2 regions of the Ideonella margarita genome follow, and region 1 is predicted to be linked to the other one. Evidence: riboswitches for the same ligand, from Rfam matches in the RefSeq annotation. Region 1 holds a riboswitch; the other holds the start of a gene.

Region 1 (4,409 bases):
TGAACTCCGGCCCGCAGGCGAAATGGATGTAGGGATGGATTTGAAAAAACAGATCAAAAGATCTCGGGAATGGCCTGGATCTTACGTCGTCATCCCCCTGACACGGCCCAAGGCGAGCATGCTGCGCTTGTGCCCGGTTGTAGGCACTTGTGACTGCCCTGCCCCATGCCGCACCCACACCTGCCAGCGACCTTGTCCGACCACACTGACGCCCGCACTGAGGCCTGCACCAGCACGTCAGCGCCTCTCGCCCAGCCGCAACGCCGCTTGTGGTGTGCGGCGGCCGCGGGCTGGCTGGTGGCCGGGTGCGCGCCTTTGGCACGCCAGGGCGAAGCCGGCCCACCCGACAGCGCCACCGCAGCGCTGCCCACCGGCAGCCGCGGCCCGCTGCCCTTCACCGGCGGCGGCGATGTGGGCAGCCTGCCCGCCGGCTGGCACCCGCACATCATGCGGCGTGACCTGCCGCCCACCCACTACGAGCTCACCCGCAAGGACGGCCGCATGGTGGTGCAGGCCGACGCGGCGCGCTCGGTGTCGGGCTTGCGCTGCGATGTGAACATCGACCCGAGGCAAACGCCGTGGCTGAACTTTTCATGGCGGGTGGATGAGATCGACCCTCGCGCCACCGTGGCCGACGACGATCTGGACGATGCGCCGGCCCGCGTGGTGATCACCTTCGACGGCCCGCCGCCCAAGCTCACGCTGCGCGAAACCATCTTCCACGAGCAGGTGGAGCTATTCACGGGCCATGTGCTGCCGCACGCCACGCTGATGTACGTGTGGGACGGCCAGGGCCCGCTCGAGGCCATCTTCCAGTACCCGCGCAGCTCGCGCATCCGCTACCTGGTGGTGGACAGCGGCGCGGCGCACCTCGGTGAGTGGCGACAGCACCGCCGAAACGTCGCGCTCGATTACCAGCGCGTGTTCGGTGAGCCGCCACCCGGGCGCATCCGCCACGTCGGTGTGCTCACCGACAGTGACGATCTGCGCATCCAGAGCAGGGCCTGGTTTGGTGATTTGAGCTTCAGCGCCTGAAAGGACGCTGGCCTGTTCCACGTCGACGCAGGCGCTGGCTCAGACAGCCGGCTGCAAACCACCCGCAGCCACCGTGGCCGGTGCGCCCAGCGCATCGGTCAGCACCCCAGCCACCATGTCGGCGGTCACGGCACTCAGCGTCCAGCCCAGGTGGCCGTGGCCGGTGTTGTAAAACACCGTCGGCAAACGACCGCGGCCCACACGCGGCAGCATGTCGGGCAGCATCGGCCGCAAGCCGGCCCATGGCACCACGCTGCGGGTGCTCACGCCCGGGAAGCACTGGTTCACCCAATCCACCAGCGGCTTGATGCGGTCAGCGCGGATGTCACGGTTCATGCCGTTGAACTCGGCCGTGCCGGCCACGCGGAAGCGGTCGACGCCCAGGCGGCTGGTGACGAGCTTCGTGGCGTCGTCCAGCAGGCTCACCTGTGGCGCGGCCGCCTGGCTCTGTGCGTCATTCAGGTTCACGGTGATGGAGTAGCCCTTCACCGGGTAGATGTTGACCCGGTCACCCAGGCCCGCGGCAATCGCGCGGCTGGCGGTGCCGGCACACACCACCACGGCGTCAAAGGCCAAGGTCTGCTCTCCGGCGTCGGTGGCCACGCTGATGCGGGCCTGGCTGGCATCGGCTTCCACGCGGCGCACGTCCTGGCCGTACAGGCAGTTCACGCCCCGGCGTTGCGCGGCAGCGGCCAGGCCGGTGGTGAACTTGTGGATGTCGCCGGTGGCGTCGCTCTCGGTGTAGAAGCCGCCGTAGTAAGCGCCGGCCAGCGTGGGCTCGATGGCCCGCATCTCGGCCGGTGTGACGGCACGGCGGGGCAAGCCGCCCTGGGCCAGCAGCTCGCTCACCTTGGCGGCGTGGTCGAAGCCGGGCTTGTCGCGGTAGATGTGCAGGATGCCCTGGCGGCGCAGGTCGAAATCAACGCCCTCTTCGGCGGCCCACGCATACAGGTGGTCGCGCGCGGCAATCGCCAGCTTGGCGGTGGCCACGGTGTTGCGCTCGTAGTGCGGGATGTTGGCGATGAACTCGGCGAACCAGCTGAGCTTGTGCCAGCTGGGCTTCGGGTTCACCAGCAGCGGTGCGTCGCTGCGCAGCATCCACTTCAGGCCCTTGACCACCGTGGACAGGTGGTTCCAGACCTCGGCGTTCGAGGCCGACAACTGCCCGCCATTGGCGAACGAGGTTTCCATCGCGGCGTAGCGATGCTTTTCGAACAGGGTGACGGTGTGGCCGCGGCGGGCCAGGGCATAGGCGGTGGTGACGCCGGTGATGCCGCCGCCAACGACGGCAATGGTGCGAGACATGCGAAGTGCTCCATGGAACGTCGATCAGGGACGCCTGCAGCGCACCCATGCGGCAGCAGGCACCCCCTCTGTTCCATGACCTGAGAGATTCACACCCGGCCTTGGGCGGCGGGCATTTGCTCCTTCGGTGCACCGGGTGACGACACCGGCGGCTCTTCAGAGTGACTTCGCAACGCACCGGTCCTGGGGCCTGAGAGTTTCCGGGGTGGTTGCTCCTTCGGCGCCTTCACCACCTGTGTCTCAAGGGGTGTCGGGCTCTCCCGATGCGTTGTCAGCGGGTGCTTGATCAGAGATTTCTCAGGCACCCGTTGCGGGCCGGACTATGCCACAGGCCCCGCCAGCTTGTCATCACGGTGCACGTAGACTGGCGGCCATGCTGACCCGTTTTTCACACTGGCGCGCACGGCGCTGCAGCGCCCTGGCGCCCAGGTTCGCGGCCATCACGGCCATGGCGGCTGCCCTGTGCTGCCTGGCCTTGCCAGCCACCGCGACCGAGAGCGCCGCCGCGGCCAAGCCCGGGCAGTCGGCGAAGGCCGCGGCCGCCACAGCGCCCGCTGCCCCCTCTGCCGCAACACCCGCCGCCCCGCTGGTGCAGGTGCGCTGGGCCGTGGGCGACACCCGCCGCTATGTGCTGACCAAGACCCGCGCCCGCGCACGCAACGACCTGGTTGAGCAGGCGCAGAGCAGCGACACGCCCATCGACGTGCAGGTGCTGGCCGTGAATGGCGAGCAGAGCGTGCTGGCCTGGCGCTACGGCGAAACCCGGCTGGATGATGCCGAGGCAGCGGCCAACCCGATGGTGCGGCAGATGTCGAACCTGATGAAGGGCCTGACGCTGGAGCTGGTGGTGTCGCACGACCGCGGTGTGGTGGGCCTGCGCAACTGGCGCGACATCCAGGCGCTGATGGACAAGGTGTTGACCGACATGGGCACGATGCTGCGCAGCAACGGCATGACAGACGCCGCCGTGGCCGGGGTGATGCAGCAGGTTCGGCCGATGTTCGCGACCGAAGCACAGATGGTGGCCACCAGCACCCGCGAGGCCCAGCTGATGTTCAGCCTGCTGGGCAAGCCGGTGGGTATGAACCAGCCCTTCAGCTACGACGCGGCCCTGCCAAATGCGCTGGGCGGTGAGGCCATTCCAGGCCGCGGCGAGTACCAGGTGATGCAGCAGGAAGGCCCCAGCGCCACCATCGGCTGGCAGCAGAAGGTAGACAGCGCGGCGTTCCAGCGCATCATGTCGCGCACCTTGACCGACATGGCCACGCGCATGGGCAAGCCCACGGCCAACATCGGTGAAACACTGGCCAACCTCACGGTTGATGACCGCGCCGAATTCAAGGTCGACCTGCGCAGCGGCTGGCCGACGGCCGTGACGCACATCCGCCGCACGGGCTCGTCGCTGCGTTCACAAACCGACACCACCAGCCTGGTGGCTGCCCCCTGAAGGAGCCGACCGATGCTGATCGCCACCAACCTGATCCTGGGCCTGGCCGCAGCGGGCGGTGCAGGCATGTGGTGGCGCACCCAGCGGCGTCTGAAATTGCTGGAGCGCGAGCGCTTCATTCGCGGTCATGTCTTCCCGGCGCGGCTGCTGAATGGCTTGACCGAGCGATGGCCCCACCTCACGCTGCGCGACCAGCATCTCGTGGCGCGTGCGCTGCGGCAGTGGTTCCTCATCCATGCGCGCACCCGGCCGCTGCCGGTGGCCATGCCCTCTCTCGCGGTGGATGAGCTGTGGCACCACTTCATCCTCGACACCCGGGCCTATGAGGCGTTCTGCGCGCAGGCCTTCGGCAGCTTCTTCCACCACCTGCCAGCCAGCACCGGTGCGATGGCCACCGCGCAGGGCCGCCTGAGCGCCATGCGCCGTACCTGGCGCGCCGCCTGCCATGACGACAACATCCAGCCCCGCACACCAAGCCGGCTGCCGCTGCTGTTCGCGATCGACCACAAACTCGCAATCCCCGGACACACCTGGTGGCGCCTGGACGGCCCGCAAGGCCAACGCCGTGACAATGACACCGGCGTCGGGAGTGATGGTTGCGGGGGCGGCGAAACCGGTGACC
Region 2 (4,409 bases), on a different contig from region 1:
ATGGAAATCTGCGCGTTCATGTGTCACGGGAGAGACACATTTGCGCAGCAATGAGTTGCGGCAAGGGGCACCCGACGAACGGCTGTTTGTCAATCGATTGCAGCGACCTAGCATGGTCACCCGTTAAAGAAAAGGCATGGCTGCCCCGCGCAGCGCCACGCACTTGCCAGCAGGACGGCAAGTTTTCTGCCACCACATGCCTCTGGTTGCCCGATGCCCCTGCCCGATCACCTGCACGAAGAACCCAACCGACCGCCTCAGCCTTTGGGCCCAGGCCTGCTACTCAACATTCCGCTGCTTGCGGCGCTACCGATCGAGCAAGCCCAGGAACTCGCCGCGCAAAGCTTCAAGCGCCGATACATGCGCGGGGAATACATTCTTGAACAGGGCCAGCATGGCCATTCGCTCTACATCCTGCTGCAAGGCAAGGCCCACGTGCTGCGCACCGACAACCGTGGCCGCGAAGTCATTCTGGATGTGCTGCGCACCGGCGACCATGCCGGCGAGATGTGCCTGATCGACAACCAGCCGCACTCTGCCAGCGTACGCTGCGAAACCAACTGCGACGTGCTGGAATTGCCCGGTGCGGTGCTTGCACGCACCTTGCCTGATCGCCCGGTGCTGTCGTGGATGTTGATGCGCACCCTGGTCAAGCGTTTGCGCCGTGCACACCGCCAGATCAATTCGCTCGCCCTGAAAGATGTACCCGGCCGTGTGATGCGGGCGCTGCACGACATGTCGGAGCCCGAACAGATCGGCTCTCGCATCGTGCGAGAGCGGGTCTCGCGCCATGAGCTGGCACGCATGGTGGGCGCCTCGCGCGAGATGGTCAGCCGGGTCGTGCTGGAGCTGGCTACGCAGGGCAAGCTGGAACTGCGCGACGACGGCGGCGTGCGTCTGTTGCTGCCAAATAAAGAGTTGAATGCCCGCCCGCCGGAATGACGCTGCCATCGCCTACAATCAATGCTGACGGGCCTCCTCGCATGGAAGCGCAGCCAACTGGGTCAGGTGGGGAACCAAGCAGCCCTAACTGTTGCAACCAGTGCCGAGATCAGGCTCGTCAACCTCATTCACCGGATTGATCAACCAATCCGGAGCCCTCTCCGGGCACCCAACGGCCTCCATGAGTTCTGCTCTGGAGGCCTTTTTATTGGCGTGGCCGCAAGCGATGGGGTCAATCGACCACTGCGGCCCGAGTGATGCGCACCGGCTCCTTCAGCATCTGGCCGCGGACATACGCCTCGCCCTGCTCCGGGTCGGTGACGCTGGCATGAATGCGGCGCACCACATCCATCCCGCTCACGACACGGCCGAACACGGCGAATCCCTGTCGATCTGGGTTGCGCGCGGCACCTGCATCCAGCCCGGGTTGATCGCCGACGCAGATGAAGAACGCAGCCCCGCCACCAGTGCCCGGCGCGCCGCGCGCCAGCGACAGGCTGCCGTCAAGGTGCTTCAAGCCAGTCATTGACGTGGGCTCATGCGTCACCGGCGGCAACTCCCGGTTCTCGTCCAGCAAACCGCCCTGGATGACCTGGATGGGCGGTGAGCCTCGGTCGTTGTCCTCCCGCACGACGCGGTAGAAGCCAGCCTGCTGCTGGTACAGGCCAGTCGTCACATAGCGCAGGAAATCCGCCGACGACAGCGGTGCCCGGCTCGATTCGAGTTGCACCACGATGTCACCGGCTGTGGTTGTCAGCTTGACCCGCACGGGTGCTGCCTCAGCGGGTGTTGCTGCCCTTGCGGCATGACTCATCGGACACACAGCGAAAACGATGGTCGCCGCAAGGGCGTTGAGCAATAGGCGTGGAGGCATTCAAGGGTCCGTTCATGATCTGTGCGGGCGCGTCAGCAGCCCAGGCAAGCATCAAATTCTGCACCCGAAGCGGCTGGCGCGCGATGGCGGCGATGCGGCTCGGGTACACTGCCGTCTTGTCAGGAGAGAGCTCCATCCGGGGCCGCCGAAGGCGCAGAGGTTCACCCCTCGAACGCTCAGGCAAAAGGACTGACAAGCGGCTTGCCGTAACAAGCAAGACGTTCCTCACTGGAGAGAGACAAGCCGTCGAGCTTGTCCACCGAAGGGGCAAGCGGTGTCCGTCATCCACGGCACTGTCAATCTCTCAGGTAAAGCGGACAGCGGGGGCACTTCTCAACCATTGCGTGGTTAAGTCAGAACTGCCCTCGAAAGCTCCACATGTCCGCTGCCGCCCCAGATCAAACTTCCCTGCACCACACGCCGCTGCACGCGCTGCACCTGGAACTGGGCGCACGCATGGTGCCGTTCGCCGGCTACGCCATGCCGGTGCAGTACCCCGCCGGTCTGATGGCCGAACACCGCCAGTGTCGTGATGCGGCCGCGCTTTTCGACGTGTCGCACATGGGCCAGCTGCGCCTGGTGGGCGCTGGCTCCGGCGCTGCGCTGGAAACGCTGGTGCCCGTTGACGTGATCGACCTGCCGGCTGGCAAGCAGCGTTACGCGTTGTTCACCAGCGAGCAAGGCACGTTGCTGGACGACCTGATGATCACCCGCCCGCAGGCCGACGCTGCCGCCGCGTTTGGTGACCTGTTCGTGGTGGTGAATGCTGGCTGCAAGGACGCTGACATTGCCCATCTCAAGCAGCACATCGGCCACCTGTGCGAGGTGATTCCCATGCCTGAGCGCGCGCTGCTGGCCCTGCAAGGGCCGCAGGCCGTGACCGCTTTGAGCCGCCTCAACCCGGCCGTGGCCAGCCTGACCTTCATGACCGGCGGCGTGTTCACGCTGGCCGGTGCCGATTGCTTCGTCACCCGCTCGGGCTACACCGGCGAAGACGGCTTCGAGATCTCCGTGCACCAGGACCAGGCCGAAGCCTTGGCGCGTGCATTGCTCGCCGAGCCGGAAGTCAAGCCTGCTGGCCTGGGTGCGCGCGACACGCTGCGCCTGGAAGCCGGCCTGTGCCTGTACGGCCATGACATCGACACCACCACGACGCCAGTGGAAGCCGCGCTGACCTGGGCCATCCAGAAGGTGCGCCGCACCGGTGGCGCCCGTGCTGGCGGCTACCCCGGTGCAGCCGTCATCGACGCGCAACTGGCGGCTGGTGCTGCCCGCAAGCGCGTGGGCCTGGTGGGCGCCGAGCGCGCCCCGGTGCGTGAAGGCGCAGCGATCGTCTCGGCCGACGGCACCCGCCTGGGCACCGTCACCAGCGGCACGCTCGGCCCGACCGTCAACACGCCGATTGCCATGGCTTACCTGCCGGTGGATCATGCCGCCGTGGGCACCCAGGTCTTCGCCGAAGTGCGCGGCAAGCGCCTGCCGATGACCGTCACCGCCATGCCGTTCACGCCGAACCGCTATTACCGCGGCTGAGCGGCTGAGCGCGTCGCCCCGATTTCCTTCCCATTTCCTTTCCTCTGACCCTGAAAAGCTCCAGGAGCCCCGACATGTCGATCAAGTACACCGCCGACCACGAATGGATCAACGCCGCTGACAGCGCAGCCGCCGTGGTGGGCATCACCGTGCACGCCCAGGACGCCCTGGGCGATGTGGTGTTCGTGGACCTGCCGGAAGTGGGCAAGACCTACGCCAAGGGCGACATCGCCGGCGTCGTCGAATCGGTCAAGGCCGCTGCCGATGTCTACATGCCGGTCGACGGTGAAGTCGTGGCCGTGAACGACGCGCTGCGTGACGATCCGTCGCTGGCCAACACCGACCCGCTGGCCGCTGGCTGGTTCTTCAAGGTCAAGCTGGCGAACCCCGCCGAGCTGGACGGCCTGATGGACGCCACCGCGTACGACGCGCTGCTCAAGACCCTGTGATGGGTTGGCCGCACTCACCTGCGGCCCCTGAAACTCCCTGTTGCCCCTGCCCTGTTGCCATGCCTTGCCGCATCGGGCCACCGGGCGTTTGAACACATCTGCCGCTTTCGCCGCACTGCCATGACACACACCCTTGCCGCGCTGGAAAACGCCAGCGAATTCACCGCCCGTCACATCGGCCCCTGGGCTGACGATGAAGCCCGCATGCTCAGCGTGATCGGCGCTGCATCGCGTGAGGCGCTCATCAGCACCATCGTGCCGGAGAGCATCCGTCGCCCGGAAGCGATGCGCTTGCCGGCGGCCGTCAGCGAAGCGCAGGCGCTGGCTGAATTGCGCGGCATTGCGCAGCAGAACCAGGTGCTCAAGAGCTTCATCGGCCAGGGCTACCACGGCACCCACACGCCGGGCGTCATCCTGCGCAACATCCTCGAGAACCCTGCTTGGTACACGGCCTACACGCCGTACCAGGCCGAGATCTCGCAGGGCCGCATGGAAGCCCTGGTGAACTTCCAGACCATGGTCACCGACCTGACGGGCATGGCGATGGCCAATGCCTCGATGCTCGACGAGGCCACCGCCGCAGCCGAAGCCATGACCCTGGCCAAGCGCAG

What was found. Region 1 has a riboswitch for glycine ahead of AACH00_RS16345 (D-amino acid dehydrogenase). Riboswitches for the same ligand answer to the same signal wherever they lie in the genome.
Region 2: another riboswitch for glycine. It lies ahead of gcvT (glycine cleavage system aminomethyltransferase GcvT); the one in region 1 lies ahead of AACH00_RS16345 (D-amino acid dehydrogenase).

The regions. Positions count from the first base shown of each region.
Region 1 covers NZ_JBBUTI010000012.1:43,918-48,326, reverse strand. The annotation lists gene AACH00_RS16350 (DUF3047 domain-containing protein) at 193-1,035, shown strand; gene AACH00_RS16345 (D-amino acid dehydrogenase) at 1,075-2,340, opposite strand; glycine riboswitch at 2,509-2,613, opposite strand; gene AACH00_RS16340 (hypothetical protein) at 2,714-3,787, shown strand; gene AACH00_RS16335 (glycine-rich domain-containing protein) at 3,800-4,409, shown strand, end outside.
Region 2 covers NZ_JBBUTI010000018.1:46,105-50,513, forward strand. The annotation lists gene AACH00_RS19235 (Crp/Fnr family transcriptional regulator) at 361-942, shown strand; RNA gene ffs (signal recognition particle sRNA small type) at 969-1,065, shown strand; gene AACH00_RS19245 (peptidylprolyl isomerase) at 1,175-1,711, opposite strand; glycine riboswitch at 1,927-2,018, shown strand; glycine riboswitch at 2,035-2,147, shown strand; gene gcvT (glycine cleavage system aminomethyltransferase GcvT) at 2,195-3,349, shown strand; gene gcvH (glycine cleavage system protein GcvH) at 3,424-3,798, shown strand; gene gcvP (aminomethyl-transferring glycine dehydrogenase) at 3,919-4,409, shown strand, end outside.